Regions from separate parts of the Streptomyces sp. NPDC020958 genome, predicted to be linked through region 3. Evidence: riboswitches for the same ligand, from Rfam matches in the RefSeq annotation. Region 3 holds a riboswitch; each other region holds the start of a gene.

Region 1 (7,160 bases), on a different contig from region 3:
CGGTGACCGCGGGATCGCCTCCGTCACCGCCGCCACCTTCTTCGTGCGCATCGTCATGTCGCCCTTCGCGCACCCCCTGTTCACCGTCCTCACCGGGATCGGCTTCGGCGTCGCCGCGCTCTCCGGGGAACGGCAGCGGGCGCGGCGCGTGCTGGCGCCGGTGTGCGGGCTGCTGCTCGCGATGAGCATGCACGCGCTCTGGAACGGGTCCTCGACCTTCGGGCAGTTCGGGTTCTTCGCCGTGTACGGCATGTTCATGGTGCCGTTGTTCGGGCTGCTGACCTGGCTGGCGGTGTGGACGCGGCAGCGGGAGCTGCGGACGGTGCGGGAGGAGTTGCCGGCGTACGTGTACGCGGGGTGGCTGGGGGCGGCCGAGCCGTTCGTCCTCGGGTCGATGCGGGCCCGGCAGATCGCCCGGGAGTACGCCGCGTACCACTTCGGGAAGCCCGCCGGGCGGGCGGTCACCGAGTACGAGGAGTACGCGACGGCACTCGCGCTGCTGCGGCGCCGGGGGCAGCGGGGGCGGGCCGGGGCCGACTTCGTCGTACGGGAACGGGAACTGCTGACCGAACTGTGGAGCCGCCGCGAACTCGCCCGCCCCGCCCTGGAGTACGCGTCCCGCACGGCGGGCACGGGCTACGGCTGTCCGGTCGCACCGGTCCCCGGAGCCCCGGCGTGGTACGGCGCGACACCCCTGCCGTCCACGCCCTGCAACCCGTACCGGTCGTAGGGGCCCGGGGGGGCAGGGCCCGGGGGGGGCAGGGCCCGGGGGGGAGGGCCCGGGGGGGGCGGGGGTGCGGAGAGCAGCCGGGTCACCGCTCCGTCCCCGCCCCCGCCGTCCCTGCCGCCCCCACCCCCGCGGTCCCCGCCCTCGTCGCCGCGCCGTCAGGCCGAAGCCCGTGTCAGCCTCAGCAGTTCCTCGTCCGTCAGAGTCAGGTCCGCCACTGCGAGGAGCGCCGGGAGCTGCTCCACCGTGCGGGCCGAGGCGATGGGGGCCGTGACGGTGGGCTGGGCCGCCAGCCAGGCCAGGGCGACCGTCGGGACGGGCGCCGCGTGGGCCTCGGCGATCTCGTCCAGGGCCACCAGGACCCGCTGGCCGCGCTCGGACTCCAGGTACTTGGCGGCCCCGCCCGCCCGGACGCTGTCGACCGTCGTGCCGGGGCGGTACTTGCCGGTGAGGAAACCGGAGGCGAGGGCGAAGTACGGGACCGCGGCGAGGCCGGTGCGGGAGGCGAGGTCCTGGAGGGAGCCCTCGTAGGTGTCGCGGGAGACCAGGTTGTAGTGCGGCTGGAGGGCGACGTACCGGGCCAGGCCCTCGCGGTCGGAGAAGTCCAGGGACTCCTGGAGCCGCTCGGCGCTGATGTTGGACGCGGCGATGTGCCGGACCTTGCCGGCCCGCACCAGCTCGTCCAGCGCCCCGATGATCTCCTCGACCGGCACCTCGGGCTTGTCGAAGTGGGTGTAGTAGAGGTCGATGTGGTCGGTGCCGAGGCGGCGCAGGGAGGCGTCGGCGGCGGCCTTGATGTTGGCGGCCGACAGGCCCGCGTACTCGGGGTGCTGGCTGACCTTCGTCGCGACGACCACGTCGTCGCGGTTGCCGCGCGCCTTGAGCCACTTGCCGATGATCGTCTCGGACTCACCGCCCTGGTTGCCCTCGACCCAGGCGCTGTAGGAGTCGGCGGTGTCGACGAAGTTGCCGCCCGCGGCGGCGTAGGCGTCGAGGACGGCGAAGGAGGTGGCCTCGTCGGCGGTCCAGCCGAAGACGTTGCCGCCGAGGGCGAGCGGGAAGACCTCCAGGTCGGAGGCGCCGAGCTTACGGAGGACCGGGGATGCGGAAGAAGCAGTCATGCTCCATTCCAACGCGGCGCGGCAGGCGGGCCATCCCACGCAATACGAAGTTCTCGTAAAAGCGGAAGGCCCGCCGGGGCCGGTGGAGGTGCGTCAGGGGTTGAGGCCCTTGCCGCGCAGCCAGGTCATCGGGTCGATGCCGGTGGGCTGGCCGCCGGGGTGGACCTCGAGGTGGAGGTGCGGGCCGGTGACGTTGCCGGTGGCGCCCACGCGGCCGATGACGTCGCCGGTGGCGACCTTCTGGCCGACCTTGACGCCGATCGACGACTGGTGGCAGAACCACAGCTCGGTGCCGTCGTCCAGGGTGAGGATCGTGCGGTAGCCGTAGGAGCCGGCCCAGCCCGCCTCGGTGATCGTGCCGCCGTGGACGGCCTTGATCAGCGTGCCGGTCGGGGCGGCGAAGTCGAGGCCGGTGTGGTAGCCGGAGGACCACATGGAGCCGGCCTGGCCGAAGGTGCCGGTGATCGTGTACGACACGACGGGCAGCGTGTACTGCTTGGCCAGCGCCGCGATCCGGGCCTGCTCGGCCTTCTGCGCGGCGGCGGCCACCGCCTTCTCCTTGGCGGCGCCGGCCTTGGCGGCCGCGGCCTGTTCCGCCTTGGCCTCCGCGGCGGCGACCACCTTGTCGGCGGCGGCCACGGCCTTGGCGCTCGCCTTGGTGTCCAACTGGTTCTGCTGCCGCTCGGCCTGGGCGATGATGCGGCTGCGCAGCGCCTCACCGGCGTCGGACGAGGAGTCCCCGTCCGTGGCGGCCGTCGTGGTGACGCTGCTCAGCGCCGTCTGCGTGGCCTGGTGGCCGCCCCCGTCGCCCAGCAGGGAGTCGACGGACGGCAGGTCCGGCAGGGAGATGGAGACCGGCGGGTGGCCGGTGTTGGCGGTGGCCATGCCGCCCGCGCCGACGGCGGCGATGACGCCGACGCCGAGGACCGTGGAGCTGCGGGCGAGTCCGCCGCCGCGCTGCTTGGCGATCCGGTGCCGGCCGCGCTCGGGGGCGAGGGACTCCTCGGTGGGGTTCCACTCCTCCCAGGGGCCCTCGTCGGTGCGGTAGGTGCCGTAACCGAAGGTGTCGGGCTGCCGCTGGCTGGGTACGAACGGGGCTGTCGGAGCAGGCCGGTTGGACGCCACGCGGGCGTACTCCTTTCCTTCCGCCGCCTACCGGGTTAGCTGACGGGTTCGGAGCGGGAAGGTCTCCTACGCGCGTATACCGGCCGATTCGTACTCGGCGGCAGCCGTGCGATTCACCCCAAGGTGGTGGTTCCCCGGTTCCCTTGACGGGATTCGGCGCGTGCGCACGGAGCCATCTCGGGTGACGGCTGGGACGACCGCGCTGCGTTATCGAACGTTAATAGACCCGGCGGTAAGATTCCAAGCCATTCGCCTTGATCATTAAGCTTCCACGCGATGGACTTACCTGCCACGACCGGCCAAAAACGGTCGAGTTGACCACGCCTCCAAGAAACGCGCGCCCGGACACGCCTCAGGGCCGGAATCCGTGATCCGGATTCCGGCCCTGAGTTTCAGTAGCGGGGACAGGATTTGAACCTGCGACCTCTGGGTTATGAGCCCAGCGAGCTACCGAGCTGCTCCACCCCGCGTCGGTGACACCAGCATACGCCATCCGAAGAGTGCGAGTCACACGGGTTACGAGCGCCCCCGCGCGGAGACCTAGCCGCGGGGCGTTTCCAGGTGTGCGTTCGGCGCCTTGGCCAGGGCCTCGTACTCGGCCAGGACCACCACCGACACCCCCCGCTCCCGCAGCATCCCCGTCCCGTCCGCCGCCCGCACGAAGGTGTCCGGTTCGTGCCAGGCCGTGACCACCCGGCGCGCCCCCGCGCCGAGGATCAGCTCCGCGCAGGGGTGGGGACGGGAGGCGCGGCGGGTGCAGGGCTCCAGGCTGGTGTAGACGGTGGCCGTGGCCAGCCGGGGGTCGGCCGGGGCGATCTTGGCGAGGGCCGCCTCCTCCGCGTGGACCGCCGGGTCGCCCGCCTCCCGGGAGTGGCCGCGGGCCAGTTCCGTGCCGTCGGCGGCGACCACCACCGCGCCGACACTGAACGCCGTCGCCGAGGGTGGGCACTGGGCCGCCAGCTCGCAGGCGAGCCGCAGCCAGTGGCGGTCGGCGGCGGACACCGAGCCGCCCGCGCCGGGGGCGGTGGGCTCGTAGCGCATCAGGACGACGTCCTCGATACGGCGGGTCTCCACCAGGCGCAGCCGTCCGGCCTGGTAGCCGCCGGGGCCGAACAGGCGCGGCGCCTCGGGCTCGCCCACGAAGACCGGGGCGAGGACCAGCTGGAGCTCGTCGGCCAGGCCCTCCTGGAGCAGCTGGGTGTGGACGGTGCCGCCGCCCTCCACCATCAGGCGGTCCACACCGCGGACGTCGTGGAGGTGGGTCAGCAGCGCGGGCCAGTCGAGCTCGGGTCCCAGCGGGACGATGTCGGCGGCGATGCCCAGGGCGGCCGCCCGCTCCGCGCCCGAGTCGGTCGTGCAGACGAGCTTGTCGCCGCCCGTGTGCCAGAACTTCGCGGCCGGATCGAGGTCGCCGGTCGCGGTGACGGTGACCTTGAGGGGGTACTCGGGCCGGCCGGCGGCGATCCGGGCTGCGCGGCGGGCCTCGGAGTACACCAGGAGCCGCGGGTTGTCCGCGCGGATCGTGCCGGCGCCGATCAGGATGGCGTCGGAGCCGGCCCTCACCTCGTCGACCCGGTCGAAGTCGGCCGGCGAGGAGAGCAGCAGCCGTTCGGGGCCGGTGTCGTCGAGGTAGCCGTCCAGGGAGACGGCGGCGGACAGCAGGACGTGGGGGTACGGCATCGGACGCGCTCACTCTCGGCGGCGGGCGGGACCACTCGCGGCGGTCGACTGGACCACTCTCGACGGTCGGCGGGGTGTGAACCGGACGCTTGGTTAAAGTTTGAAACAAACTTACACTGGTCCCATGACGACTCGCTGGCTCACGTCGAAGGAGCAGCGCGCCTGGCGCGCGTTCATGGCGGCGACCAACCTCCTGGAGGACGCGATCGACCGCCAGCTCCAGCAGGACGCCGGCATGCCGCACCTCTACTACGGCATTCTGGCCAACCTCTCCGAGGAACCGGAGCGCAAGCTGCGGATGACCGATCTCGCCGCCAGGTCCAAGATCACCCGGAGCCGGCTGACCTACGCCGTGACCCGGCTGGAGAAGGACGGGCTGATCCGGCGCGAGGACTGCCAGTGGGACAAGCGGAGCAGCTTCGCGATCCTGACGGACAAGGGCATGGCGGCCCTGGAGCGCACGGCGCCCGGACATGTGGAGACGGTGCGCGCGGCGGTGTTCGACCACCTCTCCGAGGAGCAGGTCACGCAGTTGGAGGAGATCAGCTCCGTGATCGCGCGGGCGCTGGAGGGCGACGAGAAGCCGCGGCCGACCTCCGACGAGGTGCCGTGGCGGCGGCGCTCGTCGTCGCCGTGTTCCGGTTCGTGAACCCCGATTCCGCGGAACGACCGGAAACTTGTTGCTTCAAATTTAAAGCATGGGGTATGGTTCCAGCCGTAGATCTGCTTCAAATCTGAAGCAGAGACACGCGTCCCGCACGGGACAGCCGTCCTGCACCCGGACACTGGAGACCCCGATGACCGACTTCCCCGCCGCCACCCAGCGCGCCCGTGTCCGGGTCCCGCTGCGCTTCACCGACGGCTACAGCGTCAACGCCGAACTCGTCACCTTCCACGGCCTGACCGACGGTCAGGAACACGTCGCCGTCGTCCTGGGCGAGCCCGCACCGGGCACCCTCCCGCTGGTCCGCCTGCACTCCGAGTGCCTCACCGGAGACGTCTTCGGCTCGGCCCGCTGCGACTGCGGACCCCAGCTGCGCGAGGCCGTCGAACGCATCGCCGAGCGCGGCGGCGTCCTGCTCTACCTGCGCCAGGAGGGCCGCGGCATCGGCCTCTACAACAAGCTCGACGCGTACGCCCTGCAGGACCAGGGCCTCGACACCTACGAGGCGAACGCCGCCCTCGGCCTGCCCGAGGACGCCCGCGACTACACCGCCGCCGCCCAGATGCTCCGGGCCCTCGGCCACGGCGAGCTGGACCTGCTCTCCAACAACCCCGACAAGGCCGAGCAGTTGCGCACCCTCGGCATCACCGTCCGCGACCGCGTACCGACCGGCGTCTTCAGCACCGCCCACAACGTCCGCTACCTGCGCGCCAAGGTCCTGCACACCCAGCACACCCTGCCGCTGGCGGAACTGACGGAGCTCAACGCGGGCTGAACGGTCCACCGCAGACCGCGGCGCCCGGGCCGGCGAGGGTCACATGCGCAGCCAACGCCTCATCCGATTCCCCCGGCTCGCGTCGTCCAGCTGGTCCGCGTACTCGTCCATGCCGTCCTCCCGCAGGATGGCCGCGGTGCCCCGCACCTCCCAGGCCTTCGAGCGGCGGACCACCGCCTGGATCAGCAGGCGGGCCACCTCGTCGAGACGGGCACCGCCCAGCTCGGCGAGCACATCGGGCAACCAGTCCTCCAACGGGACGCGTTCCACGGCCGAGGTGACGACCCAGGCGACATCGGCCTCCTTCTCCTGGAGATGCAGGGCGCCGAGCAGCTCCGCCAGTTGGTACGGCTCCAGAGCCCGAGCCGCCTGCCACAGCACCCTTCTGGCCCGGTCCACGTCCGCCACGTCGAAGGGTCTCGCCAGCCCTTCCTCAAGGACTCGCGCGACCGCCGGATCGTGCACCTCGGTATGGCGCCGCGCCGACGAGCGCTGCACCCTTACCGCGTCCCCACGCGGCAGTCCCGCCCTGCGCAGCCTGGTGAGTACGGTCGGCAGATCGGCCCGCAGGCCGAGGCCTGCGAGCACCGACACGTCACGGGGCATCCCCGACTCCGCCATGGCACGGTAGATCGCCACGACCCGGTCCGCCGAAGCGAGCTCCATCAACGTCCGCAGTTCGAGCGGGAGCCAGGCGACGGGACGCTCGCTCTGCCAGAGTTCCAGGAGCACTCGGGGCGCGTCGTCGCGCCCGGCCAGCGCTACACCCAGCGCCCACACTTCCGCGCGGCCGCCGTCCTCCACGGAGAGGCGACGGAGCGCCGCGATCAAGGACAGCAACGCGGGGCGAGGCAGCCGGGCAAGGCTTTCGGCGACGACGCCGCTCAGCGGGCTCCCGTCGCTCTCGTTCTCCCCCGGTTCCGTGGCCACCCGCGCGGTGATACGCACGACCGCCGGGAGGCTGAGCCGGGTCATCGAGGCCGCGAGCTGCCGGTACTCGTCGGGCGAGCAGAGGACGGGGAGCTCCGCGAGGGTCTCCTCCAGGAGCGGACCGGGACGCTCGGCGAG
Region 2 (7,160 bases), on a different contig from region 3:
GCCGCCGTCCCCGGCGCCAACGGCTCGGGGAAACGGGCGACTTCGGCCGCCGTCACGGCGCCCGCGAGCCGCGCGACCTCGTCGGCGTCCCCGCGCTCGTCCGGTCGTACCCCGGTCTGCGCGGCCTTCAGGACCGCCACCGAGCGGCCGGCCGCGACCGCCGCGGCGGCGACCGCCGCCGTGGTGACGGTCTTGCCGACCTCCGTGCCCGTCCCCGTGATCACCAGGATCGGCATGTTCATCCCTCCCGCGCCGCGGCACACACCGCGCGCGCGATCCGTGCCACGTCCGCGTCACCGGTGACGTACGGCGGCATCGTGTAGACCAGGTCGCGGAAGGGGCGCAGCCATACGCCCGCGCGCACCGCGGCCGCCGTCGCGGCCTTCATGTCGACGTCGTGGTCGAGCTGGACGACCCCGATGGCGCCGAGGACCCGGACGTCCCTGACCCCGGGCAGGTCCTGGGCCGGCGCGAGCCCCTCCCGCAGGCCCGACTCGATCCGCTTGACCTCCGTGAGCCAGTCCTGCCCCAGCAGCAGCCCGAGCGAGGCGCAGGCCACGGAAGCGGCGAGCGGGTTCCCCATGAACGTCGGCCCGTGGGCCAGTACCGGCACCTCGCCCCGCGAGATCCCCTCGGCCACCCGGGACGTGCACAGCGTGGCCGCCATGGTCAGGTAGCCGCCGGTCAGCGCCTTGCCCACGCACATCACGTCCGGCGTGACGGCCGCGTGGTCCGCCGCGAACAGCGCCCCCGTGCGTCCGAAGCCGGTCGCGATCTCGTCGAACACCAGCAGCACGTCGTGCGCGTCGCACACCTCGCGCAGCACCCGCAGGTAGGCGGGGGAGTGGAACCGCATCCCGCCCGCCCCTTGGACCACCGGCTCCACGATCACCGCGGCCAGTTCGTGCGCGTGCCGTTCGACCATCGACCGCAGCCGGTCGGCGTACCGCTCGTCGTACTCCGCCGGGGGCGCGTCGGCGAAGAGCTGGCGGGGCAGTACCCCGGACCACAGCTCGTGCATCCCGCCCTCGGGGTCGCACACGGACATCGGCTGCCAGGTGTCGCCGTGGTAGCCGCCGCGCCAGGTCAGCAGGCGCTGCTTCGCCGGACGGCCGAGGGAACGCCAGTACTGGAGGCACATCTTGATCGCGACCTCGACGGACACCGAACCGGAGTCCGCCAGGAAGACGTGCTCGAGACCGTCGGGAGACATGTCGACAAGGAGCTTCGCCAGCCGGACGGCGGGCTCGTGGGTGAGCCCGCCGAACATCACATGGCTCATCCGGCCGAGCTGGTCGCGCGCGGCCTCGTTGAGCACGGGGTGGTTGTAGCCGTGGATCGCCGACCACCAGGACGACATGCCGTCGACCAGTTCACCCGAGCCGTCCGCGAGCCGCAGCCGGACCCCGCTCGCCGACTCCACGACGAGCGGTTCGGCCCGGCCGGGCATCGGACCGTACGGATGCCAGACGTGCCGCCGGTCCAGTTCCAGCAGCTCGCCCAGGCTCAGGTCAGGCATTGGGCGCGAGGTCCGTTCCGGCCCCCCGGCGGCGGACGGCGACCAGGTCGGTGCGGGGCTCGTTGGCGACGGCGGTACCGCACACGTCTGCGTGGGAACCGGAACCCTCGTGGGAACCGCACCCCGACCCGCACCCGGCGTCCGCCCCGCACCCGGCGCCCGCGTGCGCCCCGGGGACCGCGTCCCTGGCCTCGGCCCGGTGCCGGGGCAGCGTCGTCTCCTCGGACCCCTCCACCACGAACCCGGCGTCCGCGATCATCTCCAGGTCGGCCTGGCCGGCCTGGCCCTCGGTGGTCAGGTAGTCGCCGAGGAAGATCGAGTTGGCCAGGTGCAGGGCGAGCGGCTGCATGGTGCGCAGATGCACCTCACGGCCGCCCGCGATGCGCACCTCGACGTCGGGGCAGACGAACCGCACCATCGCCAGGATGCGCAGACAGCGCTGCGGGGTGAGGTTCCACTCCTTGGCCAGCGGAGTGCCCTCGACCGGGATCAGGAAGTTGACCGGCACCGAGTCGGGGTCCAGCTCGCGCAGCGAGAAGACCACGTCGACCAGGTCCTCGTCCGTCTCGCCCATGCCGGCGATCAGCCCGGAGCACGCCGAAAGGCCGGCCGCGTGCGCCTTGTTGACGGTGTCCACCCGGTCGGCGTACGTGTGCGTGGTCGTGATGTCCCCGTACGTCCCCTCGGACGTGTTGAGGTTGTGGTTGTAGGCGTCCGCGCCCGCCTCGCGCAGCCGCTCCGCCTGGCCGTCGGAGAGCAGTCCGAGGCAGGCGCACACCTCGACGCCCTCGTTCTGCTCCTTGATCGCCTTGATGGTGCCGGCGACCCGGTCGACGTCCCGGTCGGTCGGACCGCGCCCGGAGGCCACCAGGCACACCCGCTTGGCGCCCCCGGCGAGGCCCGCGGCCGCCGCCTTGGAGGCCTCGTCGGGTTTGAGCCAGCTGTACTTCAGGATCCCGGTCGAGGAGCCGAGGCGCTGCGAGCAGTACGAGCAGTCCTCCGGGCACAGGCCCGACTTGAGGTTGACCAGGTAGTTGAGTTTCACGCGCCGGCCGAACCACTGCCGGCGCACCTTGCCCGCCGCGGCCACCACGTCCAGCACGTCGTCGTCGGAGGTCGCCAGCACGGCGAGCGCTTCCTCGCGGGTCGGCAGCTCGCGCCGAAGCCCCTTGTCCACCAGCGTGTTCAGCAGGTCCATGAGAGCCGATCCTGTACCAAGAGGCTGCTCCGGGCCAAGGAGAGTTCGCACAACCCTGGCAGATCGACATGTGGGTATCGCCACACAGTGGGCGGCCGACGGTCCCGCTAGGGTCTGTCCACTGCCTACAAAAGCACCGGAGGGGCCATGGCGTTCGGCTGGATCGACGAACAGGCGGAACTCCGCCGCCGCGCCGGACTCGTACGGACCCTGCGCCCCCGTCCCGCCGACTCACCGCTGCTGGACCTGGCGAGCAACGACTACCTGGGCCTCGCCCACCATCCCGAGGTCGCCGAGGGCGCGGCCGAGGCCGCCCGGACGTGGGGCGGTGGCTCCACCGGCTCCCGGCTGGTGACCGGCACGACGGAGCTGCACACCGAGCTGGAGCGCGAGCTGGCCGGGTTCTGCGGGTTCGAGGCGGCCCTGGTCTTCTCCTCGGGCTACGCGGCCAACCTCGCCGCCGTCACCGCGCTCGGCCCGCACGGCTCCCTGATCGTCTCCGACGCCCTCAACCACGCCTCCCTGATCGACGGCTGCCGGCTGGCGCGGGGGACCACCCAGGTCGTCGGGCACGCCGACCCGGACGCCGTGCGCAAGGCGCTCGGCACGCGCGAGGGGCCCGCGCTGGTCGTCTCCGACACGGTGTTCTCGGTCGACGGCGACGCGGCGCCGCTCGCCGCGCTGGCCGAGGCGTGCCGGGAGCGCGGCGCCGGACTGCTCGTGGACGACGCCCACGGACTCGGGGTCATCGGGGACGGCGGGCGGGGCGCGCCGTACGCGGCCCGTCTCGCAGGCGCCGACGACGTGGTGGTCACCGTGACCCTGTCCAAGTCGCTGGGCAGCCAGGGCGGGGCCGTGCTGGGGCCTGCCCGGGTGATCGACCACCTGGTGAACGCGGCGCGGACCTTCATCTTCGACACCGGTCTGGCGCCCGCGGCCGCGGGCGCGGCGCTGGCGGCCCTCAGGCTGCTGCGGCGCGAGCCCGCCCGCGCGGCCCGGGCGCGCGAGGTGGCCGCCGAACTGCACGCACGGCTGACCGCCGCGGGCCTGTCGGCGGTACGACCGGACGCCGCGGTGGTCTCCGTGCGGGCCCCGTCCCCGGAGGAGGCCGTGCGGTGGGCGGCCGACTGCCGGTCGGCAGGCCTGGCCGTGGGCTGTTTCCGTCCGCCTTCCGTGCCGGACGGCGTCTCACGGCTCAGGCTGACCGCCCGTGCCGACCTCTCCGGGGCCGAGATCGAACGCGCTGTACGTGTGATCGGCGAGACACGACCATGAGTCGGCGTGACACGGCCGGGCCTTGCGCGCATGCGGATACGGAATCGGTTACCGGCTGATCAGCCGGTGAACGTGGCCACGAAACCCGCCCAGCTCTCGGGGGAGAAGAGCAGCGCGGGCCCGGCGGGGTGCTTGGAGTCGCGTACGGCGAGCAGCCCGGCCGGTGGGCCGGAGTGCGGCCGTGCCGTCTCCACGCAGTTGTTCGCTCCGGTGCTGTAGCTGCTGCGCAGCCATCGCACACCGCGCAGATCCGTACTTGAAGGTACGTTCCGAGGCAGTGCAGTCATGGTGCCTCCTTACGCGCCGTCACCTATCCCGGCGATGTAATCCAACGAGTCCTCGGGTGAAAGGGCGTGGATCTGAAGGGTGTTGAAGGCCTCCGCGTAGGCCTGGAGGTCTTCTTTCCGTTCGAGGTAAAGGCTACTCGTCAACTGGTCGAGAACAACCACGTCCAGATCAGAAGTGCTCGGAAATGAGAAGATTACGAAAGGACCGGTGATGCCGATATGCGCCCCCGCCGCGAACGGCAGCACCTGGAGCCGCACCTGCGGCAACCGGGCCGCCTCCGTCAGCCGCCGCAGCTGGCGGGCCATCACCCCCGGGCCGCCCACCTCCCGCCGCAGCACCGCTTCGTCCAGGACCGCGCTCAGTTTCAGCGGCGGATCGCCCCGCAGCACGTCCTGCCTGGCCAGACGCACCTCCACCAGGGCGTCGAGGGCCTGGTCGTCGAGCCCGTCGGCGGCCACCCGGGTCACCGCGCGGGCGTACTCGGCGGTCTGCAGCAGCCCCGGCACCACCGAGGTCTCCAGCGTGCGCATCGCGCCCGCCTGCGACTCCAGGCTGATGAAATCCCGGTAGGCGGGCGGCAGCACCCCCCGGTAGGCGTGCCACCAGTGATGTCGTCCCGCGGTGTCCTCCGACCCCGCCAATACCAGCAGCAACTCGCGCAGTTGCCCCTCGGCCACCCCGTAGGCGTCGAGGAGTAACCGCACATCGGCCGGTTTCACACCGCTGGCGCCGGTCTCGATCCGGCTCACTTTCGACTGGTGCCAGCCCACCAGGCGGGCGGCCTCGCCGCTCGTGAGACCCGCGCCGGTGCGCAGCGTGCGCAGTTCGGCGCCCAGTTTCCGGCGGCGTACCGCGGGACCGTTCTGCATGGGCTACTCCTTACTCAATCTGGCCGCCCATATACGGTCCGGTGTCGCAGAGTTCACCGCTTCGAGCGACAGATATATGCACATCTTGGTGGATCGCTCCCCGTGACCGGCCCCGTAATGGCAGTCTGGCGGAGAAGTACCAGTCCGGGACCGTACTCGAACCATCCCCACCGTGCCGGACTCCGGTCCCGAGGAAGTCGGACTCCGGTCCCGAGGAAAGGGACGACGTCGCCATGGCAGACCACCTGGAAGCATCCGTCACCCTGCCGAGCGAACCCGCCTCGGTCGCCGCGGCCCGGGCGTATGCGCTGGACACCCTCGCGGAGTGGGGACTGCCACCGGAGACGGACACGGCGGACACCATCCGCCTCATCGTCTCCGAACTCGCCACCAACGCCGTGCAGCACACCTTCGGGCAGTCGCCCACCTTCACGCTGGACCTCGTCCTCGACCGTGACGAGCACCTGCGCATCGGCGTCACGGACAGTCATCCGCGCTTCCCCAGGAGACTTCCCGCCGCGGTCCAGCAGGACAACGGCCGCGGCATGGTCATCATCCGCTGGCTCACCGCCGAGTACGGCGGCAGACTCCGGGTCCGCCCCACCCGGGAGGGAGGCAAGACGGTCTTCGTCGAACTGCCCTGGACGGTTCCGGCCCACCCCGTCACCGCGGCCGGCCAGCAGGAGCCGTAGCCCTGAGCTCCCGCCGGCCGGTGCGCGGCGGGGTCAGCTGACCCGGCCGTACCAGACGCTCTTCGTCCAGATCTTCTGGAGCTTCACCACGTCCCCGGTCTTCGGGGCGTGCCAGATCTTTCCCTTCCCGGCGTAGATGCCGACGTGGTACACGCTGGAACCCGAGTGGAAGAAGACCAGGTCCCCGGCCTTGCGGCTGCCGGCCGAGATGTGACGGGTCTTGTTGTACTGCTGGGCCGCCGTCCGCGGCAGGGTCTTGCCCGCCTTCTTGAACGAGTACAGCGTGAGCCCGGAGCAGTCGAACCTGTTCGGTCCGGTGGCGCCCCACCGGTAGGGTGAGCCCTTTTTCGAGGCAGCGACCTGCAGTGCCTTCGTCGCCAGCGTGGCGGCCGAGGCGTCGGAGGCGACACCAGGGATCACGATCGAGCCGCCCACGGCGGCGATCGTCAGCGCCGAGGCCGTACCGGCCCGGGCCATGAGCGACGGAACCCGATTGAGCGCAGTCATGCGCAACCCTTCGTCAGCCGCCTGTGAAGGATGACCTGTCGGATTCGGGCTGGCGAAGTTGCCCGGCCGTGTTGCCACGGCTTCACCCCAAGGGCTGCTCGGTCCGGTCATGGCGTGACCGTTCCGGCGACCCGTCGTGCTTGGGTCCTCCACTCCTGCCGATGCACTGCTGTCGACGTCATCCGGGCGGCGGCAGGACTCGGCGTCCGCCCGGACCGCCCCGCCGTGGTGGCGGGGGCTTGTCGTCAGACAGGGATCTTCACGCACTCGTGTCCGAAAATCCCAACGGAACCGGGGATTTGTGGGGTTACTCACCACCCACCCGTTCGGGTGGACAACCCTGTGTTCGATTATCCGTCAACTCCACTGCGTAGCCCCGGACCTGCGCCGAAGCCCTCCACGACCACCCTGGCGCAGGCGAGTCGAGCGGCTTTTTCGGTCAGGTAAAACCACGCCACACTCCGCCGAACGGCGGTAACCCCTTTGGGTCGTTTCAACTCCGGCCCGGGCGTGGCGTCGACACATCGGACCGGACTCCTGCGGAGGTCACCGTACGCAGTCGGGCGGGAGTGCGACGCGAGCGGTCCGGCGCTCGCCGTCGAGCACCCGCAACGCCCGTGCCAGCGTGTCCCCGTGCAGCTCCGTCTCGCCCCGTCGATGCATCAGGGCCAGCGCGTCGCGCAGCTCGGACGCCGCGCGCACCAGCGCCTGCGCGGCGCGCAGACCGCGGTAGGTGTCCTCGTTCTGCGCCGGGTTGATGCGGCCCAGCAGGTCGACCACGTCCAGGTAACGGTCGATCAGCTCACCCTCCG
Region 3 (7,160 bases):
GGTCCCACACCGTCCACGTCCGGGACTCGAAGCTCGGCCCCCGAAGCCCCCGTTTCGCCGTCGCCGGGGGCTCCTGGGCCGCCTTTCTCGCCTACGCCCGTAGGGACGCCTGAGCTTCGAGGGGTCGCTCACGCCACCCGCGTCGCCCCCGCGAACGGCATCTCGTCGACGGGGGCGACGCGTACCGGGGCCGACGGGTTGGGGGCGTGGATCATCTGGCCGTTGCCGATGTAGATGCCCACGTGACTGATGCCCGAGTAGAAGAACACCAGGTCGCCCGGCTGGAGTTCGGAGCGTGAGACGCGGCGGCCGGCGTTGATCTGGGCGTAGGTGGTGCGCGGGATGGAGACCCCGGCGGAGCGGTAGGCGGCCTGGGCCAGGCCCGAGCAGTCGAAGGCGTCGGGGCCCGTCGCGCCCCACACGTAGGGACTGCCGAGCTTCGAGTAGGCGTAGGCCACGGCGGCCGCGGCGCGGGAGTCGGGGGCGGCGACACCGCCCTGGGTCAGGGGGTCGCGACCGTCGGAGGCCGAGCGGGATGCGCGGCCGGTGCCGTCGGCGCCGGTGCCGGCACCGGCCGCCGTGACCGCCGCCCGCTGTTCGGGCGACAGGCCGGACAGCAGCCGCCGGGCCTCGCCGAGTTCGGCGTCGACCGTGGCCTTCTGGCGCTTCAGCTCGGCCTGCCGGGACCGCAGTCCCGTCAGTACGACGCGCGCCGCACCGCGCAGCTGCTCGATCTCGCGCAGCTGCCCGCGCACCCGCGCCACCGCGGCGGCCTGCCGGTCACCGGCCCGTTCGGCGAACGCGGCGTCGTCCAGGTACCGGTCGGGATCGCTTGACAGCACCAGCTGCCAGGCCGGATCGATACCGCCGTCGCGGTACTGCGCCGCCGCCGTCGCACCGAGCGCGTCCCGGGCGGAGTTGAGCTGCTCCTGCCGGCGGGCGGTCTGGTCCTGCAGCGACTTCAGCCGTCGCTGGGCCGCGTCGGCCTGGTCCTTCGCGCCGTCGTACTTCTGGGTGGCCGCCTCGGCCTCCTGGTACAGCTGGTCCACCTTGGCCTTGACCTGCGCGGGTGTCAGGCGCGGTTCGGCGTGTCCGGTCCCGTCGAAGGCCGTCGCGGTGGCCGCGCCCGCGAGGGCGAGGGTGACGGCCGCGCGGGCCGTATGACCGCTGAGGGGACTCTGCCGGGGCTTGCGGTGCGCTGCCACCTGGGCTGTTCACGTCCTTTCGTACGGCCGCGGGGGAGCGGGTGCGCGTCCGGCGGCGGGCCGCACAGGGGAGCGGGCCGCCGCCGGACACTTTCGGCGGTGGTGCCCGACGGCCGCCCCTGGTCCGGGCGGCGGTGGGGAGTCGGTCACCTGGGGGAGGACGCTAGGCCCGGGTGTGTCGGCCTGGTAACGCGATGCACGGAATTGGCGTGACCGGATCGTTACCCGACGGTATGTGGCCGGAGTTCCGATCCGGAGCCGTCGGCTTCGCGGGGCGGGATGACCGAAGCGGCGGTTCCGGGGCGGGCGGGGGCCCCGGGCTGCTATGGGGTGCATATATGCGTTGCCGCGGGGAGGCGGGCCGGCGGTAACGAGGCCGGGCCGGGGTCGGCGCAGCCCGGGGCCCTGATTAGGCTCCGGAGCCATGGACGTACTCATCCATCTCTTCGTCGGCCTGCACATCATCGGCATCGCCGCGCTGCTCGGCGGCTTCCTCACCCAGATGAAGGCGATGGGCCTGGGCACGGCCCGGTTCGTCCCCGGGATGCTGCACGGCGCGTTCACCATGCTCGCGACCGGCGTGGTCCTGGTCGGTCTCAACGAGGCCGACGGCCACCACGTCAACACCGTCAAGATCGGCGTGAAGCTCGCCCTGCTGATCGTGATCCTCGGGCTGGTCTACGTGCAGCGCGACGAGGAGAAGGTGGCGAAGAACGCCTTCGGGCTGGTGGGTGTGCTGACCATGGCGAACATCTTCATCGCCGTGCTGTGGACGTGACCGCCCCGGAGCTCTCTCAGGACGCCGTCCCGAGGGCGGCACGGGCCGTCACCGCCGCCCCGGCGGTCACTGCGAGCCAGGCCGCCACCGCGATCCACACCAGCGCCCGCCCCGGCCAGGTCAGCCACGGGACACCGAAGGCGGTCGCGGCCGACAGCACGGCCGCCGCCGTCATCCCCATCGGGAACACCGTCGCCCAGCGTCGTTCGTCGTCACCGTGCCGGGGCCGGGCTACCAGGTGCGTGAGCCACGCGGAGGTGCGTGGGCGGGTTCCTCAGGCCGGTCGCACCACGCTGTGGATGATCGACTCGCCTCCGTAGTAGATCGACTCCTCCCGGACGTACGCGCCGGGCTTGGGGGCGTGGATCATCATCCCGTTGCCGATGTAGACCCCGACGTGGCTGATGTCGTCGTAGAAGAAGACCAGGTCACCGGGCTGGGCGTCGGTGAGGGAGACGGTGGTGCCGGCGTTCACCTGGTCGTAGGTGGTGCGCGGCAGGGAGACGCCGGCGGCCTTCCAGGCGGCCTGGGAGAGGCCGGAGCAGTCGTAGGACCCGGGGCCGGTCGCGCCCCAGACGTACGGCTTGCCGATCTGCGCGCGGGCGAAGGCGATCGCCTTGGCGGCCTTCGTGGCATAGGCGGAGTCCGAGGAGGGCGAGGACGCGGACGAAGAGGAGGACGCGGACGAAGAGGACGAGGAGCTGCCCGCCGATGACGACGCGGCCTCCTGCCGGGCGGCGGCCGCCTGCTGCTTCGCGAGTTCCGCCGCCTTGCGCGCCGCCTCCTCCTGCCTCCGCTTCTCGATCTGCGCGAGGCGTGCCTTCTCCTCGGCCGTCAGCTTCGACAGCAGCTGCCGGGCGGCGGCCAGTTTCGACTGGACGGTGGCCTTGGCCGTCCTGAGGCCGTCCTGGGTCTCGGTGAGCGCCTCCAGGCTCCTCGCGGCCTCCTGCCGCTTCCTCATGGTCGCGGACTGCTGGGTGACGTAGTCGTCGACCGCGTCCTTCTGGCGCGAGGTCAGCCGGTTCATCAGCTGCGACTGGTCGAAGTAGTCCTGCGGGTCGTTCGCGAGCAGGAAGGTCGCGGTCTGGGGGACCTCTGTCCCGGTCCGGTACTGCGCCGCGGCGAACGACCCCAGTTCCTCACGGGCCCTGTTCAGCCGGTCCGTGCGCCGCGCCACGTCATCGAGCATGGTGTCGACGCGCTTGCGCTGCTTGCCGGTCCGCTCCTTGGCCGCGTCGTACTTCTCGGTCGCCGACTCCGCCTGCCGGTAGAGGTCGTCGACCTTCTTCTCCACCTCCTCCAGGCTCGGCCTGCCGTCCTCGGAGGGCGCCGCGTTCGCCGTCTGGGAGAGCAGGGCCACGGAGGTGAGGGCGGCGGTGGCCAGGGCGGGGGTGCGTATGCCCGCTGTGCGCGTTGCGGAGGGGCGGGACCTGCGGTGCGACGCCAAGGGAGGCGACTCCTTCCAGTTGTCCGCCTACCGAGTTAGCTGTCGGGTTCGGGCGGGTGGTTCGGAAGGGTTGCCCTACGGTCCTCCCCCGGAGAGGAGGTGGGACCGATTCACCCCAAGGTCGGTGTGGGTCCCCGGCTCCGGATGCGTGGCGGCACCCCGGACTCGGCGGAGGCCGCGCGGCCCGGCGACGTTCGCCGGTGGGGGTCGTGCGGCCTGCCCGGCACGGTAGCCAACTCGTGTGCTCCGTGTGAAGGTTGATGTGCGATATGCCCGATACATTTTCGTGACCTGAGTGTTGAGTCCCCCGGCTGCGGGCGGTTCGCGGAGATGTGTCCCGACCTGTCGGAATCACTGACGGTAAGGGCCCGAGTCCTTCCGGTGGTCGGCGCGAGTTTCCGGGGCGGGGACCGGTTGTCGGTGGGGCGCCCTAGACTCGTAGAGCGATGAGCAGCCTCTTTGACGACAGCTTCCTGGCGAGCCTCCAGCCCCCGCGCGGCCACGAGGAGGAACCCCCGCCGCCGCCCGAGGACGAGCCGGGACCCGAGCCGGTTCCGGACGACCTGTTCGGCGGGCGGTTCGACACGCCCCCGGACCGGGACGCCTACTACCGCGACGGCGCCGCCCGCCCCGCCCTGGACGCGGCCGCCCTCCTGGAGGGGCTGAACGAGAACCAGCGCGCGGCCGTCGTGCACGCCGGTTCCCCGCTGCTCATCGTCGCCGGCGCCGGTTCCGGCAAGACGCGCGTGCTCACCCACCGCATCGCCCACCTGCTCGGCGAGCGCCACGTCCACCCGGGCCAGATCCTCGCGATCACCTTCACCAACAAGGCCGCGGGCGAGATGAAGGAGCGCGTCGAGCAGCTCGTCGGCCCGCGCGCGAACGCGATGTGGGTGATGACCTTCCACAGCGCCTGCGTGCGGATCCTGCGCCGGGAGAGCAAGAAGCTCGGCTTCACCTCCTCCTTCTCGATCTACGACGCGGCCGACTCCAAGCGCCTGATGGCCCTGGTCTGCCGTGACCTGGACCTCGACCCCAAGCGCTACCCGCCGAAGTCCTTCAGCGCCCAGATCAGCAACCTGAAGAACGAGCTGGTCGACGAGGAGGACTTCGCCGCCCGCGCGAGCGACGGCTTCGAGAAGACCCTCGCCCAGGCCTACGCCCTGTACCAGTCGCGGCTGCGCGAGGCGAACGCCCTCGACTTCGACGACCTGATCATGACGACGGTCAACCTGCTGCGCGCCTTCCCGGACGTCGCCGAGCACTACCGCCGCCGCTTCCGGCACGTCCTGGTCGACGAGTACCAGGACACCAACCACGCCCAGTACGCCCTGGTGCGCGAGCTGGTCGGCACGGGTGCGCATGCCGAGGACGTACCGCCCGCCGAGCACGACCTGCCGCCCGCCGAACTGTGCGTGGTGGGTGACGCCGACCAGTCGATCTACGCCTTCCGGGGCGCGACGATCCGCAACATCCTCCAGTTCGAGGAGGACTACCCGAACGCGACGACGATCCTTCTGGAGCAGAACTACCGCTCCACGCAGACGATCCTCTCCGCCGCCAACGCGGTCATCGAGCGCAACGAGTCCCGCCGCCCGAAGAACCTGTGGACCAACGCGGGCGCGGGCGCGCAGATCACCGGCTACGTCGCCGACACCGAGCACGACGAGGCCCAGTTCGTCGCCGACGAGATAGACCGGCTGACGGACGCGGGCGAGGCGAAGGCGGGCGATGTCGCGGTCTTCTACCGCACCAACGCCCAGTCCCGTGTCTTCGAGGAGATCTTCATCCGCGTCGGCCTGCCCTACAAGGTCGTCGGCGGTGTCCGCTTCTACGAGCGCAAGGAGGTCCGAGACGTCCTCGCCTACCTGCGGGTGCTGGCCAACCCGGAGGACTCCGTCCCGCTGCGCCGGATCCTCAACGTCCCCAAGCGCGGGATCGGCGACCGCGCGGAGGCGATGATCGACGCCCTCGCCCAGCGCGAGAAGATCAGCTTCCCGCAGGCGCTCAGGCGTGTCGACGAGGCGTACGGCATGGCCGCGCGGTCGACGAACGCGGTCAAGCGGTTCAACACGCTGATGGAGGAACTCCGTACGGTCGTGGAGTCCGGCGCCGGACCGGCCACGGTCCTGGAGGCGATCTACGAACGCACCGGCTACCTGGCCGAGTTGCAGAACTCGACGGACCCGCAGGACGAGACCCGTATCGAGAACCTCCAGGAACTCGCCTCCGTGGCTCTGGAGTTCGAGCAGGAATCCGAGGAGGGCGAGACGACCGGCGGGCTCGCCGACTTCCTGGAGCGGGTCGCCCTGGTCGCCGACTCCGACCAGATCCCGGACGACGACGAGAACGGCGACGGCGTCATCACCCTGATGACCCTGCACACCGCCAAGGGCCTGGAGTTCCCGGTGGTGTTCCTCACCGGCATGGAGGACGGCGTCTTCCCGCACATGCGGGCCCTCGGGCAGACCAAGGAACTGGAGGAGGAGCGGCGTCTCGCGTACGTCGGCATCACGCGCGCGCGGGAGCGGCTGTACCTCACCCGGTCGTCGATGCGCAGCGCCTGGGGTCAGCCGTCGTACAACCCGCCCTCCCGCTTCCTGGAGGAGATCCCGGGCGCCTACCTGGAGTGGAAGCGGACCGGGGCGATGGCGCCGGTGTCCTCCGGACCGGCGTCGGGCGTGGCCGCCTCGCTCTCCTCGACCCGCTCGCGCTCCTCGGCGTCGGGCGCCTCGGGCTTCGCCACCCGGCGGACCTCGGAGAAGCCGGTGGTCTCGCTGGCCGTCGGCGACCGGGTCACCCACGACCAGTTCGGGCTCGGCACCGTCGTCGCGGTGAAGGGCACCGGCGGGAACGCGGAGGCGACGATCGACTTCGGCGACGACAAGCCGAAGCGCCTGCTGCTGCGGTACGCGCCGGTGGAGAAGCTGTAGACGCCCGGGAGTTGTAGACGCCGAGAAGCCGTAGACGCCTGAGCCCCCGCCATGGGCGGGGGCTCAGCGGGCGATCAGGTGGGATCCAGTCCGTGGCTGCGCAGCCACGGCAGCGGGTCTATGGCGGCGCCGCCCGCAGGCCGGACCTCGAAGTGCAGGTGCGGGCCGGTCGAGTTCCCGGAGTTCCCGGAGTACGCGATCGGATCGCCGGCCTTCACCGTCGTACCGGAGGCGACGCGGTACGAGGAGAGGTGGCAGTACCAGGTCTCCGTGCCGTCCTTCGCCGTCACGATCATCATGTTGCCGTAGGCGCTGTTCCACTTGGTGGAGACGACGCCGTCGGTCGCGGCCATCACCGTCGTGCCGTACGAGACGGGGAAGTCGATGCCCGTGTGGACGGACATCCAGTTGACGCCGGCCTGGCCGAAGTAGGCGCTGAGCCCCCGCTGCGTGACCGGGAGCACGTACTTGGGGCGCAGCCGCTCCTTGCGGGCCGCCTCCGCCGCCGCCTTTTTCTTCTCGGCCTCCTGCTGGGCCTTGAGGTCGATGCGCTCCTGGGTCCGGCTGGCCCGGTCGGCGAAGTCGTCGGCGCCTGCCGAGAGGGTCCTGAGCTGGGCGTCCAGTGTGCTGTTGGCGGCGGACGGTTTCACCGTCTGCGCGTCGGAGGCCGAGGCCGTGGTGTCCTTGCCGTCGTCGGTCAGACCCCCGACCGAGGCGACCGCGATCCCGGCGACCCCCATCACGCAGGCCGAGGGCACGGCGACGGTCAGCAGCGCGGACCGCTTGGGGGGCGGACG
Region 4 (7,160 bases), on a different contig from region 3:
ACCATGACCGTGCCGACGGCCCCGGTCAGCCGGACCACGGCCCGCTCGAACCGCTCGGCCACCTCGTCCGGATCGGTGCCGGGGCGGATGATGTCGTTGCCGCCGGCGCAGAAGGAGACCAGGTCCGGGGCGAGTTCCAGGGCCTTGGGCACCTGGTCCGCCACGATCTGGTCGAGCAGTTTCCCGCGCACGGCGAGGTTGGTGTACTGGAAGTCGCCCTCGGGGCGCCGGTCCGACAGCAGTACCGCGAACCGGTCGGCCCAGCCGACGAACGCCCCGTCGGGGCCCGGGTCGCCGACGCCTTCGCTGAAGCTGTCCCCCAGCGCCACGTACGACCCGATCACTGATGCGTTGTCACTCTTCGAATCGTCTGCCACATCGGATCATGATTCACCTTTGGCTGTGACCTACGCGACCGTAATAAGGGGTTGACGACCGGTGAGATAAGACACTTCTCAATACTGTGCCAAGGCTGGAATAAGGGCCTGGTCAGCGACGTTGACGCGGTGATCCCCAGACCCGGAAGTCACTGATCAGAAAGTGGCTCCAGGTGGTGCGGAAGGCGAAGTGCCCACCTGTGTAGGGCTGCGGGTCGGTGTAGTCGAAGACCAGCCGTCCGTTGTTCCACCAGCGCACGCACGGGCCGTCGGAGACGATCCGGACGCGGTTGGGCTCGTTCGCGACGAGCAGGGGTTCGGTGTAGTCGAGGATCAGCGGCCGGACGCCGGGCTCGCCGACGTAACGGCGCAGCCGGGTCGTGGTGTTGTAGTTGGCGCCGTAGCCCGCGTAGTACGTCGTGAGGTAGTCGTACTCGGCGAGCGCGCCGCCGCGCGGGGTGGCGAACAGGTCGTCCGGGGAGCGGACGTCGGTGGCGTTCCAGAAGTTGTTGAGGTCGGAGACGCGGTCGTCGGGGCCGCCCGCCGAGACCGGTGTGGCGGTGTACTCCAGGACGTACGGCCCTTCGAGCCGGCGCCGGAACCAGACGGTCGCCCCGGCGGGTACGTCGATCTCCAGGACGCCGTCCGCCGCGGCGACCGTGCCGCCCCGCTCCAGTTCGACGGACCACTGGCCGAGCCCGTGGCGGAAGTCGTCGTGGGCGAGCAGGCGGCGGTGCCGGGGCGCGGCGCTCGCGGGTGCGGCGGGGGTGAGGGCCGTGAGCGCGGCTGCGGCGGTCAGGGCGCCGAAGGCTCGGCGGGTGGTCGTCATGCGGCTGGTTCCTCCCGGTGCGGCACAGGTCGCGGAAAGCGCTTTCACCGAACGGGGTTCACTCTGCCGTCGCCGAGCCTTCGTTGTCGATGCCCGAAGCAGCGCTGCCACGAGAAGGAAACACCGAGGGCCGGACCCCGGGGACCGGGATCCGGCCCTCGGAGTGCGTGTCGGACCGGCGGGGCGCCTGTCAGCCGACGGCGAGGCCCTTCGAGCGGAGGTAGGCGACCGGGTCCACGTCCGAGCCGTAGTCGGGGGTGGTACGGATCTCGAAGTGCAGGTGCGGGCCGGTCACGTTGCCGGTCGCGCCGGAGAGGCCGACCTGCTGGCCCGCGGTCACGGTCTGGCCGGCCGAGACGGAGAGCGCGGAGAGGTGACCGTACTGCGCGTAGTGGCCGTCGGCGAGCCTGATGACGACCTGGTTGCCGTAGGCGCCGCCCCAGCCGGCGGTGACGACCGTGCCCGCACCGACGGCCTTGACGGGGGTGCCGGTGGGCACCACGAAGTCGACGCCGGTGTGGTAGCCGCTGGACCACATGCCGCCCGGCACGTGGTAGCCGGTGCCGACGGTGGCGCCGCTGACCGGGAGGACGTATCCGGAGGCGGCCGTCGTCGAGGCGTCCGGGGTGGACGGGGTGGACGGCACGGACGGGGTGGCCGCCGAGGACGAGGTGGCGGAGTGCGCCTCGGGCCGGGCACCGGAGTCAGCGGTACCGGTCGTCGTGGGGCCGCGGCCGTCGAGCGTGAGCTCGAGGCCGGGGTGGATCAGCGAGGGGTCGTCTCCGACGGCCTGCCGGTTGTCGGCGTAGAGCCGGTGCCAGCCCCCGCTGATGTGCTGGTCACGCGCGATCTCCGAGAGGCAGTCGCCCGGCACCACGGTGTACGTGCGGTGCGCGGAACGCGCGGCGGCGGACGTCCGTACGGCCGCCTTCCCGGGCGCCGCCTTCGCGACGGCCGGCAGCGACTGCGGAGCCTTCGCGGAGACGGACTGCGCGGTGGCCGCGTGGGCACCGGTGGCCCCCATGAGCGGCAGGGCCAGCGCGGCGCCACCGGTTCCGGCGACGGCCATCGAGCGGGTGAGACGCTGGGTCTTCGGGCGGCGGTGCTTACCTCTCGCGGGCATGGCGCGTTCCTCTCCGGCGCCTGCGAGGTGAGCTGTCGGGTTCGGGCTGGAGCTGCCCGGCCACGCCGGAAGGCGTGACTACACCCCTGGCCTGTCCCGGGAACCGGAACAGGCGGTCTTGCCTGGTGGGTCCCCCGCTCCTGCCGGGCACGGGTGAGTGTGTGGGGACTCCGGGCGGCGGCAGGATTCGGCGTTCCGTCCGGATGCGTGGCGAACGTAAGCGAGCAGGACGCACCCGGACAAGCGAACGGTTCCCGACCTCCTGGTGCCGCTTGATCCGTTACGGACGTTCCCGGTCACCCTCCGTGAAACCCGGCCTTTCCCGCTCCCGCAATTCCCTTGTGAAGCGCCTTCATTACGTGAGCATGACGCGCGACGGTCGGTCACGAATATGACGCTCCTCACGCACGTCACGCCACGTCCACATATTCCAGAGCGAGTTGCAATGAAGCCGCCAATTCAGGCAGAAGGATCAGATGCGACGAAGTCGGACGACCGTCGCATCCAGGTCACCCTTGAGCCCCACGCGCAGCCCGTGATGCAACAGCACGGCCCCACGGTGCACTTCGCCCGTTTCGCGGCATTCGTACGACGCCTCCGGGTCGAGGCCCTTGAGCCGGAGCGCCGGCACCGGCTCGCCGTAGCTCTGCGCCTGGAGCCAGGCGAGGACCGCGGTCTCGTCGCCGAGCGTGTACTGCACCGCGCTGAGCCCGCCGGCCGGCGGCCGCAGCCGGAACTGCTCGCCGCGCTGCACCAGCGGCCGGATCTCCTTGTAGAGCCCCACCCAGTGACCGGCTTCGGCGAGTTCCTCCTCGGTCCACTTCGAGAGGTCGCCGCCGACCCCGAGCGCCCCGGCCATGGAGCTGACGAACCGGAAACGCAGCGAGCTGACCCGGCCGTTGAGCTGGTGGTTGGGGCTGTCGGTGACCCAGGCCGACATCACCCGGGCGGGGTGGATCTGGCTGAAGCCGTGCTGAATGGCGAGCCGGTCCAGCGGGTCGGTGTTGTCGGAGGTCCACACCTCGTCGGTACGGCTCATGATGCCGAGGTCGATCCGGCCGCCGCCGCCGGAGCAGGACTCGATGGCGACGTCCGGGTGGGCCGCGCGGATCCGGTCGAGCAGGGCGTACAGGCCGCGCACGTGGTCCACCCACAGGCGCTGCGGGTAGGGCTCGCCCGGCCAGCCCGCGTCGGTGAAGCAGCGGTTGAAGTCCCACTTGACGTAGTCGATGGGCGCGCTGGACAGCAGGGCGTCGAGCTGCTCCCAGAGGTACTCCTGGACGTCCTCGCGGGCGAGGTTGAGGACGAGCTGGTTGCGCAGCTCCGTCCGCTTCCGGCCCTGCTGGTACTGCACCCAGTCGGGGTGCGCCCGGTACAGCTCGCTGTCCGGGTTGACCATCTCGGGCTCGACCCAGATGCCGAACTGCATGCCGAGCGCGTGCACGTACTCGGCGAGGGGCGCCAGGCCCTTCGGGAAGCGGTCCGGGTTGGGCGTCCAGTCGCCGAGGCCGGCGCGGTCGGAGGTGCGGGCGCCGAACCAGCCGTCGTCCACGACGAACAGCTCGACGCCGATCGCGGCGGCCCGCCGGGCCAGGGTGGCCTGCTGCTCCTCGGAGATGTCGAAGGTGGTCGCCTCCCACGAGTTGAACAGCACCGGCCGGTCCCGGTCCGCGTCGGGGATGACATGCGCCCGCTGGTAGGCGTGCCAGGCCCGGCTCGCCCCGCCGAAGCCGCCGTCGGACCACAGGGCCGCGAACACGGGACTGGTGTACGACTCGCCCTCGGCCAGCATCAGCAGGCCCGAGTCGTCGTAGCCGGCGCCGCCGGTGATCTGCACGCGCGCGTCGGGGAGCTGGGCGACGGCGATCCGCCAGGACCCGGACCAGCCGAGGGCGCAGCCCCAGACCTCCCCGTGCTCCTCGGTGGCGTCGGTGTCCAGGGCGACCCAGGGCAGGTGCTGGTGGCCGGTGTGGCCGCGGCGGCTGCCGATGACCTTCTCGCCGTACGTGAGCGGGCCGCTGACCAGCCGGGACTCGGCTGCCCAGCGGCCGTGCAGCTGGGAGAGCCGCCAGCCCTCGCGGTCGGGCAGCGTCCAGGTCGCCGCGTCGGCGCGCAGCAGCTCCACGGGCGCCTGCCCTTCGTTGCCGACGGTCACCCAGCGCTCGACGACGTCGCCGCGCATCCGGTAGTGCAGGGTGATGACGATCCGGTCGTCCCGGAAGCGCAGGCGCAGTTCCTCGTCGCCGGCGTCGCCCGCCGTCTCGTACGACTCGAAGGCCCACTCCGTGCCTCGGCGCTCCTCGGTGCGCACGGACAGCGCGGGGCGCACGAAGCGGGGACCGCCCTCGACGGGGTACTCCTCACGGCCGTCGAGCGGGGACTCGAAGGGCCAGTAGCCGGGCAGCACCCGGGTGCTGAGGGCCTCGGCGTCGGCGAGCCGGATACGCGGCCCCCAGTGCAGGTGAAGCAGTTCGCCGGCCTCCGTCAGATGCAGCGCGTAGCTGCTGCCGGGGCCCGACAGGAGCCAGGTACGACCGTTTTCGGCGATGTCCACCATCGAGAAACCTCACACAGGTGCCAACAGATCCGCTCAAGCCCCAACATCATCAAGGGCCGCGGGCCCCGGAGGCAACGTCTGTGGACAACTCATTGCCTGTGGAAACCGATGTCGTATGGTCGTCGCAGTGCCCGTCGACGAGCCGCGCCGACGGGGCCGGCCGGGAGGAGCCCCCGTGACGCAGCAGGTCCCGTCCACCGAGCCCGAGCTGGCCGGTGTGCGCAACTTCCGTGACGTGGGCGGCCTGCCGACCGTCGACGGACGCCGGGTGCGGCACGGCGTGCTGTTCCGCAGCGGGCACCTCGCGCACGCGACGGAGCAGGACGCGGAGTTCCTCGCCTCCCTGGGCCTGCACACGATCTTCGACTTCCGCAACGCGGCGGACCAGAAGCTGGAGGGCCCGGACGTCGAGCTGCCCGGCGTGCGGAACGTGAACCTGCCGCTGAGCGATCCGGCGCACGGCGCCGAGTTCTGGACGATGGTCCGCGAGGGTGACATCGAGCAGTTGCGCGGGCTGCTGGGCGACGGCAGGGCGGCGGCCCGGATGGTCAACTCGTACCGCATGATCGTCAAGGACCGTACCGGCGAGCACGCGCGTGTGCTGCACGCCCTCGCCGAGGACAGCGTCCCGGCGCTGATGCACTGCGCGGCCGGCAAGGACCGCGCGGGCATCTCGATCGCTGTGACGCTGCTCGCGGTGGGTGTGGAACGGGACGCGATCCTCGCCGACTACCTGGAGTCCAACGCCAAGCACCGCCGCTACCGGGTGAAGCGCAGCGGCAGCGGGGACAGCGTCTACAGCCCCGAGGTGATGGAACTGCTCAGCCCGCTCTTCGACGCGCGCGCGGAGTACCTGACGGCGGCCGTCGAGAGCATCGAGGAGACCTGGGGCGACGTCGACACCTACCTGGAGCAGGGGCTCGGGCTCACCCCGGCGACCCGGGAGCGGCTGCGCGAGCGCCTGCTCGACTAGGCCCTGCCGGGGCTCAGCCCTTGCCGCCGAGGGTGAAGAGCAGGAAGAGGAACGCGGCGAACACGTGTCCCACGGCGATGTAGATGATGAGCCGGATCCACAGGGACCGCGGGAACCTCTCCTCGTAGTTGCTCATGGCAGCTCTCCAGGGGTCGGTCCCAGGCACAGCGCGGCCGTGGGACTCTGCAACAGGGTGTGGACGAACAGGAGTGCGACCCCGTCGTGGTCCTCGGCGGCGAGCCGGTGCGGGGTCAGCGAGTCGAAGTGGGCGCTGTCGCCGGGGGCGAGCACATGCGTGGTGTCGCCGAGGCGCAGCCGCAGCCGCCCTTGCAGGACGTACAGCCACTCCTCGCCGGGATGCACCCGCACGACGTCGCCCTGCGAGCCGTACGGCACCCGGACCCGCAGCGCCTGCATCCCCCGGCCGGAGGACCCGGCCTGCCAGTACGTCCAGCCGCCCGCCCCGGTCGGTTCCATGTCACCGGCGCGCACGATGGCGTCCCGCTCGGCGACGGTCTCCCCCAGCAGCTCGGAGACCGTCGTACCGTAGACACGGGCGAGTGCGAGCAGTACCGGCAGTGAGGGCTGGCGCTGCCCGGTCTCCAGGCGGGAGAGATGGGCCGGTGACAGCCCCGCGGTGCGCGCCGCCGCCTCCAGGGTGAGGGCGGCGCGCCGGCGCAGGGCGCGGAGCTGCGGCGCGACGGCTGGCAGGACCTCGTCCGGCCCGGCCGGGGGCCCGGTCTCAGGAGAGCTCATGCTCTCCATTCAGCCGCAGGTTTGCCTGTCCGGCAAATTTCTTGCCTCAGAGGCAAAACAGCGGTCGGGGCCGCCTCGGGAGGTCACTCCGGGACGGTCGTCGTCGCGTATGCCTTGAACCGTACGTCGGGGTCCGGATGCCTGCGCAGCCGCCGCAGCAACGACCGCCACGGGTCGGGCCAGCCGACGCTCGCGGCCGTCGCGGAGACCAGCTGCGCCGCGATCAGGCCGGGGACCGTGCCGCCGTCCTCGGTCAGCCGCTCGGCCGCCGCCAGTACGGCCGCGGCACGCTCGGGCCGGGCCCGGTGCGCCCAGCCCGCCTCCAGTCCGCCCGCCACCTGGGCCGCCACCGTCGTTCCGGCGTCCTCCAGCGCCTCCGCCAGGTCCAGCAGCCGTCCGAGCAGCCGGTCCGGTTCCTCGGTGCGGTCGGCCAGTCGGCGCAACAGGCCCGCGCGTTCGGCCGCCAGCAGCGGTTCCGGCGCCAGCAGCGCGGCGGTCCCGGCGAGCACCTCGCCGCGTTCGGCGGTGTTGTACGAGGGAGACAC

What was found. A riboswitch is a leader RNA that binds a small molecule or an ion and turns the genes downstream of it on or off. The one in region 3 is predicted to bind cyclic di-AMP.
Positions count from the first base shown of each region.
Region 1: it holds a riboswitch for cyclic di-AMP, as region 3 does, so the genes downstream of both, ACZ3KP_RS19165 (M23 family metallopeptidase) here and ACZ3KP_RS24340 (C40 family peptidase) in region 3, are expected to answer to the same signal.
Region 2: it holds a riboswitch for cyclic di-AMP, as region 3 does, so the genes downstream of both, ACZ3KP_RS00795 (C40 family peptidase) here and ACZ3KP_RS24340 (C40 family peptidase) in region 3, are expected to answer to the same signal.
Region 4: it holds a riboswitch for cyclic di-AMP, as region 3 does, so the genes downstream of both, ACZ3KP_RS30145 (M23 family metallopeptidase) here and ACZ3KP_RS24340 (C40 family peptidase) in region 3, are expected to answer to the same signal.

Region 1 is NZ_JBVHFU010000005.1:467,235-474,394, reverse strand. Features, by position in the region: gene ACZ3KP_RS19175 (PrsW family intramembrane metalloprotease) at 1-730, shown strand, start outside; gene ACZ3KP_RS19170 (aldo/keto reductase) at 886-1,848, opposite strand; gene ACZ3KP_RS19165 (M23 family metallopeptidase) at 1,942-2,973, opposite strand; cyclic di-AMP (ydaO/yuaA leader) riboswitch at 2,983-3,142, opposite strand; tRNA gene ACZ3KP_RS19160 (tRNA-Met) at 3,370-3,443, opposite strand; gene ACZ3KP_RS19155 (dihydrofolate reductase family protein) at 3,514-4,653, opposite strand; gene ACZ3KP_RS19150 (MarR family winged helix-turn-helix transcriptional regulator) at 4,778-5,302, shown strand; gene ACZ3KP_RS19145 (GTP cyclohydrolase II) at 5,451-6,092, shown strand; gene ACZ3KP_RS19140 (caspase, EACC1-associated type) at 6,132-7,160, opposite strand, start outside.
Region 2 is NZ_JBVHFU010000001.1:167,254-174,413, forward strand. Features, by position in the region: gene bioD (dethiobiotin synthase) at 1-236, opposite strand, end outside; gene ACZ3KP_RS00765 (adenosylmethionine--8-amino-7-oxononanoate transaminase) at 239-1,519, opposite strand; gene bioB (biotin synthase BioB) at 1,512-2,717, opposite strand; gene ACZ3KP_RS00775 (8-amino-7-oxononanoate synthase) at 2,865-3,992, shown strand; gene ACZ3KP_RS00780 (DUF397 domain-containing protein) at 4,052-4,279, opposite strand; gene ACZ3KP_RS00785 (helix-turn-helix domain-containing protein) at 4,289-5,149, opposite strand; gene ACZ3KP_RS00790 (ATP-binding protein) at 5,383-5,841, shown strand; gene ACZ3KP_RS00795 (C40 family peptidase) at 5,875-6,348, opposite strand; cyclic di-AMP (ydaO/yuaA leader) riboswitch at 6,352-6,536, opposite strand; gene ACZ3KP_RS00800 (hypothetical protein) at 6,895-7,160, opposite strand, start outside.
Region 3 is NZ_JBVHFU010000008.1:265,523-272,682, forward strand. Features, by position in the region: gene ACZ3KP_RS24320 (DUF397 domain-containing protein) at 1-113, shown strand, start outside; gene ACZ3KP_RS24325 (C40 family peptidase) at 129-1,205, opposite strand; gene ACZ3KP_RS24330 (hypothetical protein) at 1,630-1,983, shown strand; gene ACZ3KP_RS24335 (hypothetical protein) at 2,000-2,164, opposite strand; gene ACZ3KP_RS24340 (C40 family peptidase) at 2,258-3,430, opposite strand; cyclic di-AMP (ydaO/yuaA leader) riboswitch at 3,439-3,611, opposite strand; gene pcrA (DNA helicase PcrA) at 3,877-6,363, shown strand; gene ACZ3KP_RS24350 (M23 family metallopeptidase) at 6,438-7,160, opposite strand, start outside.
Region 4 is NZ_JBVHFU010000012.1:287,757-294,916, reverse strand. Features, by position in the region: gene ACZ3KP_RS30155 (SGNH/GDSL hydrolase family protein) at 1-344, opposite strand, end outside; gene ACZ3KP_RS30150 (DUF6250 domain-containing protein) at 490-1,206, opposite strand; gene ACZ3KP_RS30145 (M23 family metallopeptidase) at 1,397-2,329, opposite strand; cyclic di-AMP (ydaO/yuaA leader) riboswitch at 2,334-2,495, opposite strand; gene ACZ3KP_RS30140 (alpha-galactosidase) at 2,802-4,886, opposite strand; gene ACZ3KP_RS30135 (tyrosine-protein phosphatase) at 5,062-5,859, shown strand; gene ACZ3KP_RS30130 (DUF6126 family protein) at 5,873-5,995, opposite strand; gene ACZ3KP_RS30125 (helix-turn-helix domain-containing protein) at 5,992-6,615, opposite strand; gene ACZ3KP_RS30120 (hypothetical protein) at 6,699-7,160, opposite strand, start outside.